DNA from 3 places in the Beutenbergia cavernae DSM 12333 genome. Region 3 is predicted to be linked to each of the others. Evidence: predicted binding sites of a transcription regulator. Region 3 holds the regulator's gene; each other region holds the start of a gene.
What was found. The regulator LexA, encoded in region 3, represses DNA repair genes until DNA is damaged. The targets are predictions, from matches to a motif close to TCGAACANNTGTTCGA.
Positions count from the first base shown of each region.

Region 1: BCAV_RS21320 (HNH endonuclease signature motif containing protein) is a predicted target of LexA. The motif match lies at 1,689-1,704, and genes of this name have one in related genera.
Region 2: BCAV_RS16845 (HNH endonuclease signature motif containing protein) is a predicted target of LexA. The motif match lies at 1,583-1,598, and genes of this name have one in related genera.

Region 1 covers NC_012669.1:372,433-375,689, forward strand. Annotated here, with positions in the region: gene BCAV_RS21320 (HNH endonuclease signature motif containing protein) at 1-1,670, opposite strand, end outside; gene BCAV_RS01740 (GNAT family N-acetyltransferase) at 2,144-2,614, shown strand; gene BCAV_RS22430 (hypothetical protein) at 2,939-3,257, opposite strand, start outside.
Region 2 covers NC_012669.1:3,716,149-3,719,405, reverse strand. Annotated here, with positions in the region: gene BCAV_RS16850 (DegT/DnrJ/EryC1/StrS family aminotransferase) at 1-760, shown strand, start outside; gene BCAV_RS16845 (HNH endonuclease signature motif containing protein) at 1,756-3,257, shown strand, end outside.
Region 3 covers NC_012669.1:2,721,475-2,724,731, forward strand. Annotated here, with positions in the region: gene BCAV_RS12235 (DUF5302 domain-containing protein) at 1-12, opposite strand, end outside; gene nrdR (transcriptional regulator NrdR) at 197-709, opposite strand; gene BCAV_RS12245 (LysM peptidoglycan-binding domain-containing protein) at 852-1,202, opposite strand; gene lexA (transcriptional repressor LexA) at 1,436-2,095, shown strand; gene BCAV_RS12255 (L-lactate dehydrogenase) at 2,111-3,088, opposite strand; gene BCAV_RS12260 (ATP-dependent DNA helicase) at 3,100-3,257, opposite strand, start outside.

The DNA of each region.
Region 1 (3,257 bases), 2.3 Mb from region 3:
TGGGGCGGAAAGAGGCGGTGCGCGCGTCCGACGTCGAGGACCTGCCCGCGTGTGCCGAGCACGATCGGGATGATGTCGGCGTCGCAGGCCAACTGGCGGACGTCACGGGCCCGGATCGGGCCGGTGTACGGAAGGTGGGCGGAGCCGAGCCCGCTCCGTAGCTCATCAAGCGAGACGGTGACCATGACCTGCGTGGGCAGACCCCCGGTCTTGGGCAGCGCCCGCACGCGAAGTGCGGCACCGCACGCCGCGAGCAGGGCGTCCAGCCGTAGCCTGGCGACGGAGCGGCGTTCGGGGGGAGCAGCGGTCGTTGCGGCCGTGGCGGTCATGCCCGCGTCGGAGCCCGCGGCGGCGTTGGGTGAGTCGCCGCCCGGGCGCGTGCCGGTGCCCGCCGTTCCGCTCTGGGGCTCGTCGGCAGCAGTGGATCCGGTATCGGTGTCGGTGCGGGCGTTCTCGCAGGTGGTGTCCTCGAACGTGCGCGGGTTGGTCGCTGTGGCGAACACGGTGTCGAGAAGCTCCCGCCCGACGTCGTCGACCAGGACGCGGAGGTGGTGCAGTCCGTGACGGCGTCCCATCTCCCACACGCCAGCGGCGGCGAGGTCCGGAACCATCGGCTCCGGGCCGTCCTGGTCGACCAGGTGGACGATCCGCTCGGCCAGGCGTCGGACACTGTCGGCGTCGACCTCCCGCGCCGCCGTCACGAGAATCTCCTCGGCACCGGTGAGCTGCTCGACCGCCTCCGCTCGGGCGCGCTCGCTCGCGGTCGCCCCGCCGTCCCCGTCGACGCCCTCCTCGCCACCGCCACCGTCCTCGTCGTGGTTCGCGACCGTGACGCCGATCGAGCGCCGGCGGCGGATAGCCTCGTCGACCTGGTGGAGTCCGCGCAGGATGTGTCCGACGGCGTCCCGATCGCCCTCGCCGTCCGCGATCAGCGCACCGACTCGAGGAAACGCCGCCGGGAGCTCTGCCCCGGAGATCGCCACGCCCGGGAGAACGTCCCGCGCCGTGGCGACCCGCCGCCGCGCTTCGTAGCCGGACAGCCGAAGTCGCACCCGCAGGGCGTCCGCCGCACTGCGATAGGGCGACCGGTTCCGCGCGGCCCGACCCCGACGACCAGCGGTGGCTCCCGCGGCGGCCTGAGGGGCCGCGGCGCCCTGTCCTGCTGACGTCGCAGCGCTGCCTCGTTCCATGAGCCCGCCGTCCGACGTGTCCTCGGTGGCCGCCGTGTCGTCACGAGTCGTTCTACCGCTCGACGTGAGCCCGCCGTTCGACCGGAGCGAACCGTTTGTCATCGCGCCGCCGTCGCCATCGACGAGCCCGAGGTGTGCACGCTTGCCGAACGACAGGGGGTGGCCGTCGTCCGCGTCGCCGAGCCGAGTAGCGCCTGCTCCGGGGTCGCGCCCACGGTCGTGGACGTCGGCCACGGCGTGTGCTGCGACGAGCTGCAGGTGCCGGACTGCGCGCGCGAAGTCCTCGATCACGGCGGCGACGTCGAGTGCCTCATCCTCGCGCCACCCGCCCGACCCCGCACCCACCGCCGCGGTGACCGACCTCATCTGCGTTTTCAAGGTGGCGGTCATGCCGTCGAGTGCGCGTACGACGGCGACCGACGTCGCACCGGGATTCCCGCGGAATCCTGGTGACGAGTCACCTGCCATCGAAAAGGCCATGCAGCAGACGCTAATTCATCGAACACACGTTCACAAGAGGTGGCGTCGAGTTCTCCTGTCAGCGAACGCCCATCCACAGGAAATGCACAGGAGGGTCGACGCCCCCTCGGGTTTGGGAGCCTGGGGACAAGTCGTCAATAGGTGTCTCGAGTGACTGGTGATCAGCGTCGGTGCGCGTCGGTAGGGTCCCCGCACGCGCTGCGAGCGGGGGCCGCTCCGCGCATCGAGGAGGCGGCCGACCATGTGTCCCTCGGATCGGCCGGTGTCGAGAGTGGTGACGCGTGGCCGGCGGTGCGCGGGCGTCGTCGGTGTCCACGGGCACAGAGTTCCGGGGTGGGGCGTGGGTGTCTGGCCCGGCGGTGCTCGGGGTTTGGGTGTGGGTGTCTGGCCCGGCGGTGCTCGGGGTGGGGTGTGGGTCTCTGGCACGGCGGAGCCCGAGGCGCGTTGTCGGTGCTCGCCGTTAGCCTCCACGCATGAGCCACCTACGCCTCCACGAAGTGACCGATCAAAACCTGCGAGCGCTCACTGATTTCCAGCTGAAGCCCGGTCAGGAGCGCTTTGTGGCCCCGGTGGTGCTCTCGATCGCCGAGGCGTACGTGACACCGACGGCGTGGCCGCGGGCCATCCTCGAGCAGGACAAGATTGTGGGTTTCGTCATGGCCAACTTCGATCCTGACAACGAGATCGAGGCCTTTCGCTGCGGGATATGGCGGCTGAACATCGCCGCCCACGCTCAGGGGCGAGGTGTGGGCCGCTTCGCAGTCGAGGAAGTCGCCAGCGAGGCGCGGAAACGGGGGCAGGACCGGATGACTGTTCTCTGGGCGGAAGGCGAGGGCGGACCGGAGAGCTTCTACCTGCGCTGCGGGTTCGAGCCGACCGGGGAGCGGATCTTCGACCAGACTCTCGGGGTGCGCACCACCGCCGCGTCGGCGCCGCGCACCTGAACACCGCGTACCTGAACACGGGGGCCGCCGCCTCGGCATCGCGGTAGGTGAACACGGGGGGCCGCCGTGTGGGCATCGCGGTAGGTGAACACGGGGGGCCGCCGTGTGGGCATCGCGGTAGGTGAACATGGGGGCCGCCGTGTGGGCATCGCGGTAGGTGAACATGGGGGCCGCCGTGTGGGCATCGCGGTAGGTGAACATGGGGGCCGCCGTGTGGGCATCGCGGTAGGTGAACACCGGGGCCGCCGCGAAGTGCGCCCGCCTCCCGACCCGCGGATCCCGACCGGCGTCCCCTCGGCCGCCAGCCGCTCGTCGGCACGCTCTTCAGCTCGGCAGGAGGCCTGCCTGCGCCCAGCTCGACCCGTCGAAGCCCACCCCCACCCCGATCGGCACGATGCGGCGGCGCGCCGCCGCCGTCGTCGTCGTCGCCCGCTCCGCACCCAGCAACGCGGCGAGGAGGGCGCGCGCCGCGGCGTCGTCGGTCGTCGCGGACAGGCGCCGCACAGCGTCGTCGTCGTCGGCGAACACCGCACCTGCGGGCGCGAACCAGGTGATGGCCACCGGGACGGTACGCCCGCCGGGGCTCGGGCTCTCGCCGGGGCTGGGGCTCTCGCCGGGGCTGGGGCTCCCCCCGGGACCGGGA
Region 2 (3,257 bases), 990 kb from region 3:
GGCGGACGACCACGGGATCGTGCTCATCGAGGACTGCGCGCAGGCGTACCTCACGGCGGTGAGCCCGGACGGCGCGCTCGCCGGCACCGTGGGGCACCTCGGCTGCTTCAGCCTGCAGCAGTCGAAGCACATCACCGCCGGCGACGGCGGGCTGACGATCACGTCCGACGACGCGCTCGCGCGCCGGGCGCGGCTCTTCGCCGACAAGGCCTGGCCCCGCGACACGGACGAGCGCACGCACCTCTTCCTCGGGCTCAACTACCGCATGACGGAGCTGCAGGCCGCCGTCGCGCGCGTGCAGCTCACGAAGCTGGCAGGCGTCGTCGAGGACCGCCGCCGCTCGGCGAAGGCACTGACCGACGTCGTGACGGGTCTGGCCGGGCTCACCGCGGCCGCCTCGGAGGGCATGAGCTACTGGCAGTTCCCGGTCTTCATCGACCCGGACGTCGCGGGCGCCGACGCGCACTGGTACGCGCGGGCGCTCGCTGCCGAGGGGATCCCGGCCTCGGGCGGGTACATCCAGCGGCCGCTCTACCTGACGCCGGTGTTCACCGAGCGCCGGACGTACGGGTCCTCCGGGTATCCGCTCTCGGTTCCGCCGGCGGACTCCGTGCCGGAGTACGCGCCCGGACTCTGCCCCGTGACCGAGGAGCTCATCGGCGCGCGGCTGCTCGTCATCGCGTGGAACGAGAAGTACACCTCCGACGACGTCGCCGACATCGCCGCCGCGCTCGAGAAGGTGCACGCCTCCCGGGCCTGATCGCGCCGAACCTCGCACTCCGCGTCGAACCTCGTACCCCGAACTACGAGGCTCGACGTGGAGTGCGAAGGTCGGCGCGGGCGGCGGGGCGCGGCCTCGGCGGACCGAGGCGTACGGCACCTGCGCTCGAGCGAAGTGGATGCGCTCGGACTAGATAGAGGCCCACCCATCGAACGGGGCGCGAGCCGCGCGTTGCCCAGCGGGGCGTGAGGCGGCGCGGGTGGTCTCGCGGCGTTGGAAGCGGCCGCGCCGAGCTCGTGGCGGGTGGTCGCCTCCGGCGCTCGCCGAGTGCGTGTGAGCGCCAGGCGAGGCGTGGTTCTCGCGGGGCGCTCGGCCGGCGGTGCCGGTGCGGTCGTCTCGCGCCGCTCGGCCGGCGGTGGGGATGCGGTCGTCTCGCGGCACTTGAGGGTGCGTTGTCGATGCGCTGTGTCGCGGCGTTCGCGGCCGTTCGTGGTGTTTCGCCTCGACTGAGTTCGCGGCACGCGGCGATGTGTTGTGCGATAGCGCTGCCATTCCGCGACGCGCCGTTTCCTTTGCCGGGTTCGCGCGTTGGAATGCTGGGGTGCCAGTGAGTCGCGGGTGCCCGATCTGTTCGCAGCTCTTACCGGCTCTGGAATACGGCTTGGGAGCCAAGTAGGCCCGCACGGACGGATTGCTCCCGTGGAGTGCGCGTCGTCGGGTGAGCCTGCGAAGCCTGGCGTGCCGGCCCGTTGGGAGTGCGGGTGCGGTGGGGACGAGTTGTCCCCAGGTCGTGATGACAGCGGAGTTTTCCACATTCTGTGGATGGTTGTTCGCTAACAGGCGAATACGCGCCAACCGCTTGCGAACGGGTGTTCGAAGCGCCAGAATGGAGCATGGCCCTCGAGAGCGTCCCGACGTCGGATTCGGATTCCGATCCGACCGGTCGCTCGCGCGATGACGCTGTGAGGGGGTCCAGTGGTTCACCCTCGCCCTCTTCTTCGGTAGTGGGCGCGCCCTTGGGGGTGGGTGCAGTGGTGCCGGGTCTGGTCGAACAAGCCCGGATCGTGCGTGACGCCGTGGTCCGTGGCGCTGGCGGGCTGTCGCTGGGTGCTGCGCTCGATCTCGCGGCCGCGGTGGAGGACGCTGCTCGCGTTCTGCGCCACGCGCAGCTCGTGGCGGCCGGTGCTGTCGCCGACGCGTACGAACGCCCCACGGACCTCGCGTCGAGCGGGCTGCGCGGCGGGGACGCACCTGAGGACGTCGGGCCACTCACGTTCGGCCCGGCGTCCCGGTTGGTTACCAGTGCGGATCGTCGTGATGGTGCCGCGCGCGAACCGCTCGCGACTCCGGAGCCGGCGGACACCACGGTCACGGCGGCCGGCTCCGCGGCGGCGGGCGACGCTGCAGGCACCCCGGACACGACCACAGCGCGGCTGGAAGAAGCAGGCGCGGCACGTGCGCCGGGGCGGTCAGAGGAGCCCGACGGGACGCGTGCGCCGGGGCGGTCAGAGGAGCCCGACGGGACGCGCGCGCCGGGGCGGTCAGAGGAGCCCGACGGGACGCGCGCGCCGGGGCGGTCAGAGGAGCCCGACGGGACGCGCGCGCCGGGGCGGTCAGAGGAGCCCGACGGGACGCGCGCGCCGGCGCGGTCGAGCGCACGCCCGGCTGGTCGTCGTGCGGGATACCGGTCGCCGGCGGAGATCCTGCGGGTGCGGTTGCGGCTGTCCGGTGCTGAGGCGCGGCGGCGAGTGGCGCAGGCACGCGACCTGCTTCCTGGGTCGGTGATGGTGGGTCAGACGATCGCGCCGGTGTGCCCGCTCGTGGGGGAGCTGGTCGGCGACGGTGCCGGTGACGTCGACGCGGTCGCCCACATCCTGCGTGGCCTGGCGCAGGCGCGCCGGATCGTCCGTGCCAGCACGTCCTCCGCGTCCGGCACGGTCTCGGACGGCGACAGCGAGGCCGGCGACGACGGCGACGGCGCCAGCGGCACGGAGGCGGTGGACGGTTCCGCGCAGCTTGCGGCCATGGAGCGCGTGCTGGTGGACGCCGCCCGTGAGGTCGACGCGGACGATGTGCGGCGCCTCACGGATCGATGCCTGCACCTGCTGGACCAGGACGGACCGGCTCCGAGCGAGGGGGAGCTGGAACGGTTGCAGGGTGTGTTCTTCAGCGGTCGGCGTGACGGGCTGCACCAGATCCGGATCATCACCGACGACGCCGGTCGGGAGGTCCTCGAGACGATCTTCGCCACCGGGACGAACCCGCGCGTGGTCACCACGACCTGCGACCCCGACGCACCCCTGCCCGGGAACGACGGCGCCTGCGACGTCGCGGCGGCAGACGGTGTGGACGCCGCCGCCGCGGACACGGCCGGTGCCGTCCCTCCTGCCGCAGCCGGTCCGGGTCCGGGTCCAGGTACGGATGCGGCGACCTTGGCAGGTGACGTCTCAGATGTGGCGAGCGATGCAAGTGCCGCCTCGCCCGTGGCGAGCGACGCAGGTGTCGCCTCAGGCGCTTCGAGTGATTCAAGCGCCGC
Region 3 (3,257 bases):
GTTCTCGCTCATCGCCGTCCCTCGTCTTCCGTAGCGCGCGACACGCGGTGCGCCGCCTAGGTCCAGACTGCCGCCGGAGCCGCTGGTCCGGCCACTCGATATCGCTCCATGGGCATCCGGTCGGCTCCGCCGCCGCCGTCGTTGCCGTGGGTGGCGCCGGCTTCCCCACCGGCGCCACCCACGGCGGCTCGTGGCCTCACACGGACGTCGTGAGGCGGACCGGCGCGTCCGCGGACCCGTCGGCATCGGGGTCGCCCTCGTTCTCACGCTCGGCCCGGAGCGCCGTGATGGCGGCCTCGAAGTCCTCGAGCGAGGAGAACCCGCGGTACACGCTGGCGAACCGCAGATAGGCGACCTCGTCCAGCTCGCGCAGCGGCCCGAGGATCGACAGTCCCACCTCGTGGGCGTCGACCTCGGCGGCGCCGGTCGCGCGGATCGTCTCCTCGACGCGCCGCGCGAGGAGCGCGAGGTCGTCCTCGGAGACCGGCCGTCCCTGGCAGGCCTTGCGCACCCCCGCGACGACCTTCTCCCGCGAGAACGGCTGCGCCACGCCGGACCGCTTCACGACGCTCAGGCTTGTCGTCTCCACCGTCGTGAATCTCCGGCCGCACTCCGGGCACTGCCGTCGACGGCGGATCGAGGAGCCGTCCTCGCTGGTCCTGGAGTCGACGACCCTCGAGTCCGGGTGCCGACAGAAGGGGCAGTGCACGCGGGTCTCCGTCCTTGGCGATCGGTCCTCTCCGCCCGCCCGACGACTCGACGCCGCCTGACGACCGCCGCTCATCCTTTCACAAGATGTAGGCGAACGTCAGACCTGTAACTACTAGATGTGGCCGTCCGACCGCTCGCCCTCAGTCCTGTTCCGGGACGAGGATCGACTGGCCCGCGATCAGGTCGACCGAGTCCAGCTCGTTGATCCGGACGAGCGAGGCGACGACGTCGCGCACGTCCTGATCCGGCGTGGCAACTCGTTCCGCGATCGCCCACAGCGTGTCTCCGGTGGTGACGGTGACCGTCTCGTACGACGGCGGCTCGACCTCGGTGCTCGCGACAGCACGACCCCCGACGGCACCGACACCCGCGGCCAGCACGAGCGCCGCCACGACCAGGACTCGGCGCCCCCGCGCCGTGAGGCGCACGTGGCCACCATCCGACACAGGGGCGGACGCCCGCCCCGGGGCTGCGACGGCGATCGTCGTCATCTCGGCCACATCCTCTCGAACTGTTGTCCGTCCGACGTCTGTTCGATACGCTAGTCCACGTCCGAACAGATGTCCACACGCAGGTATCCGTTCGGTCCGACACGCGGGTCGAACACCTGTCGCACATTTCACGGTCCTGCACCTAGGCTGACCGTCGAACGGTGCGACAGGAGCAGCAGATCACCGCCCTCCGACATCGGTCGGGCGGGGCAGAGTCAAGGACGGAGCGGGACGTGAACCCTGAGACGAGGGCCGACGGCGCGAAGCCGCTCTCGGCGCGGCAGCGACGCGTGCTCGAGACGATCCGCGCGAGCGTCGAGGAGCGGGGCTACCCGCCGAGCATGCGGGAGATCGGCGAGGCCGTGGGCCTCAACAGCCCGTCGAGCGTCATGCACCAGCTGACCGTGCTCGAGCGGAAGGGGTACCTGCGCCGCGATCCGCGCCGTCCGCGGGCCATGGAGATCGTCAGCCCGGACGACCAGGCACGCGAGGAACGGCCCTACGACGTGCCCACGACGCCGCCTTCGTACGTCCCGCTCGTCGGCCGGATCGCCGCCGGCGGGCCGATCCTCGCGGAGCAGGTCGTCGAGGACGTGTTCCCGCTCCCCCGCCAGCTCGTCGGCGACGGGGACCTGTTCCTGCTCAAGGTGGTCGGCGACTCGATGATCGAGGCAGCGATCTGCGACGGCGACTGGGTGGTCGTCCGTCAGCAGCCCGTCGCCGAGAACGGCGAGATCGTCGCGGCGATGATCGACGGTGAGGCGACCGTCAAGACGCTGAAGCAGTCCGCCGACGAGGTGTGGCTGCTCCCGGCCAATGCGAGCTACGCGCCGATCCCGGGGAACGACGCACAGATCCTCGGCCGCGTCGTGAGCGTGCTGCGCAGCGTCTGACCGCGCAGTCAGGCCTCAGAATCCGAGCGACCGCGCCACCGACCTGATGTGGTCGGCGCTCGCCCGAAGGCCGGCGATCTCGGCGTCGTCCATCGGCACGAGCAGGCGCTGCACGGCGCCGCCGCGGTCGACGACCGTCGGGACCGACATGCACACGTCGCTGATCCCGACGTAGTCGTCGATCCGCGTGGAGACCGGCAGCACACGGTGCTCGCCCCGCAGGATCGCCTCGATGATGCGGGTGGCGGCCAGCGCGACGGCGTAGTTCGTGGCGCCCTTGCCCTCGATGATCCGGTACGCGGACGTGATGACCTCGTGGGTGATCCGCTCGCGCACGCCCACGTCGAACAGCGGCTGCCTGCCGTGCCCCGGCCACTCGAGCAGCGGGACGCCGCCGATGCTCGCCGAGCTCCAGATCGGGATCTCCGAGTCTCCGTGCTCGCCCAGGATGTACGCGTGCACGTTCTGCACCGCGACCCCGCACTCCTGGGCCACCAGGTAGCGCATCCGCGAGCTGTCCAGCACCGTGCCGGAGCCGAAGAGCTGCTGCGTGGGTAGCCCCGTGACGGCCTGAGCGGCGTACGTGACGACGTCGACCGGGTTGGTCACCATGACGTGGATCGCGTCCGGAGTCATGGCGACGAGGCGCGGCATCACCTCGCGGACGAGCCCGACGGTGCGCTCGGCCAGGTCCATGCGGCTCTGTCCCGGGTGCTGCTTCGCGCCGGCCGTGAACACCACCACGTCGGCCCCGCGGCAGATCTCCAGGTCGTCGCTGCCCTCGATCGTGCCCTGCGGCATGAACTCGATGCCGTGCCCGATGTCGAGCGCCTCGGCCTCGACCTTCTTCCGGTTGATGTCGTACAGCACGACGTGCCGGGCTGCCCCTCGCATGAGGGCCGCGTAGGCGAGGGTCGCGCCGACCGAGCCGGCGCCGACGACGGCGAGCGTCGAGACGCTGCGGGACGAGGACGGGGTCGGGTCGGCGCTCATGCCTCGCAAGCCTAGGAGTCGGACCCCAGTCGGACGAGTGCAGCGCGCGCCACGGCCGGGTCGGTGGTGGGCCACATGGGCGGCAGCGAGCGCGAGAGGAACTCGCCGTACCGCGCCGTGGCCAGGCGGGAGTCGAGGATCGCGACGACGCCCCGATCTGTGGTCCGCC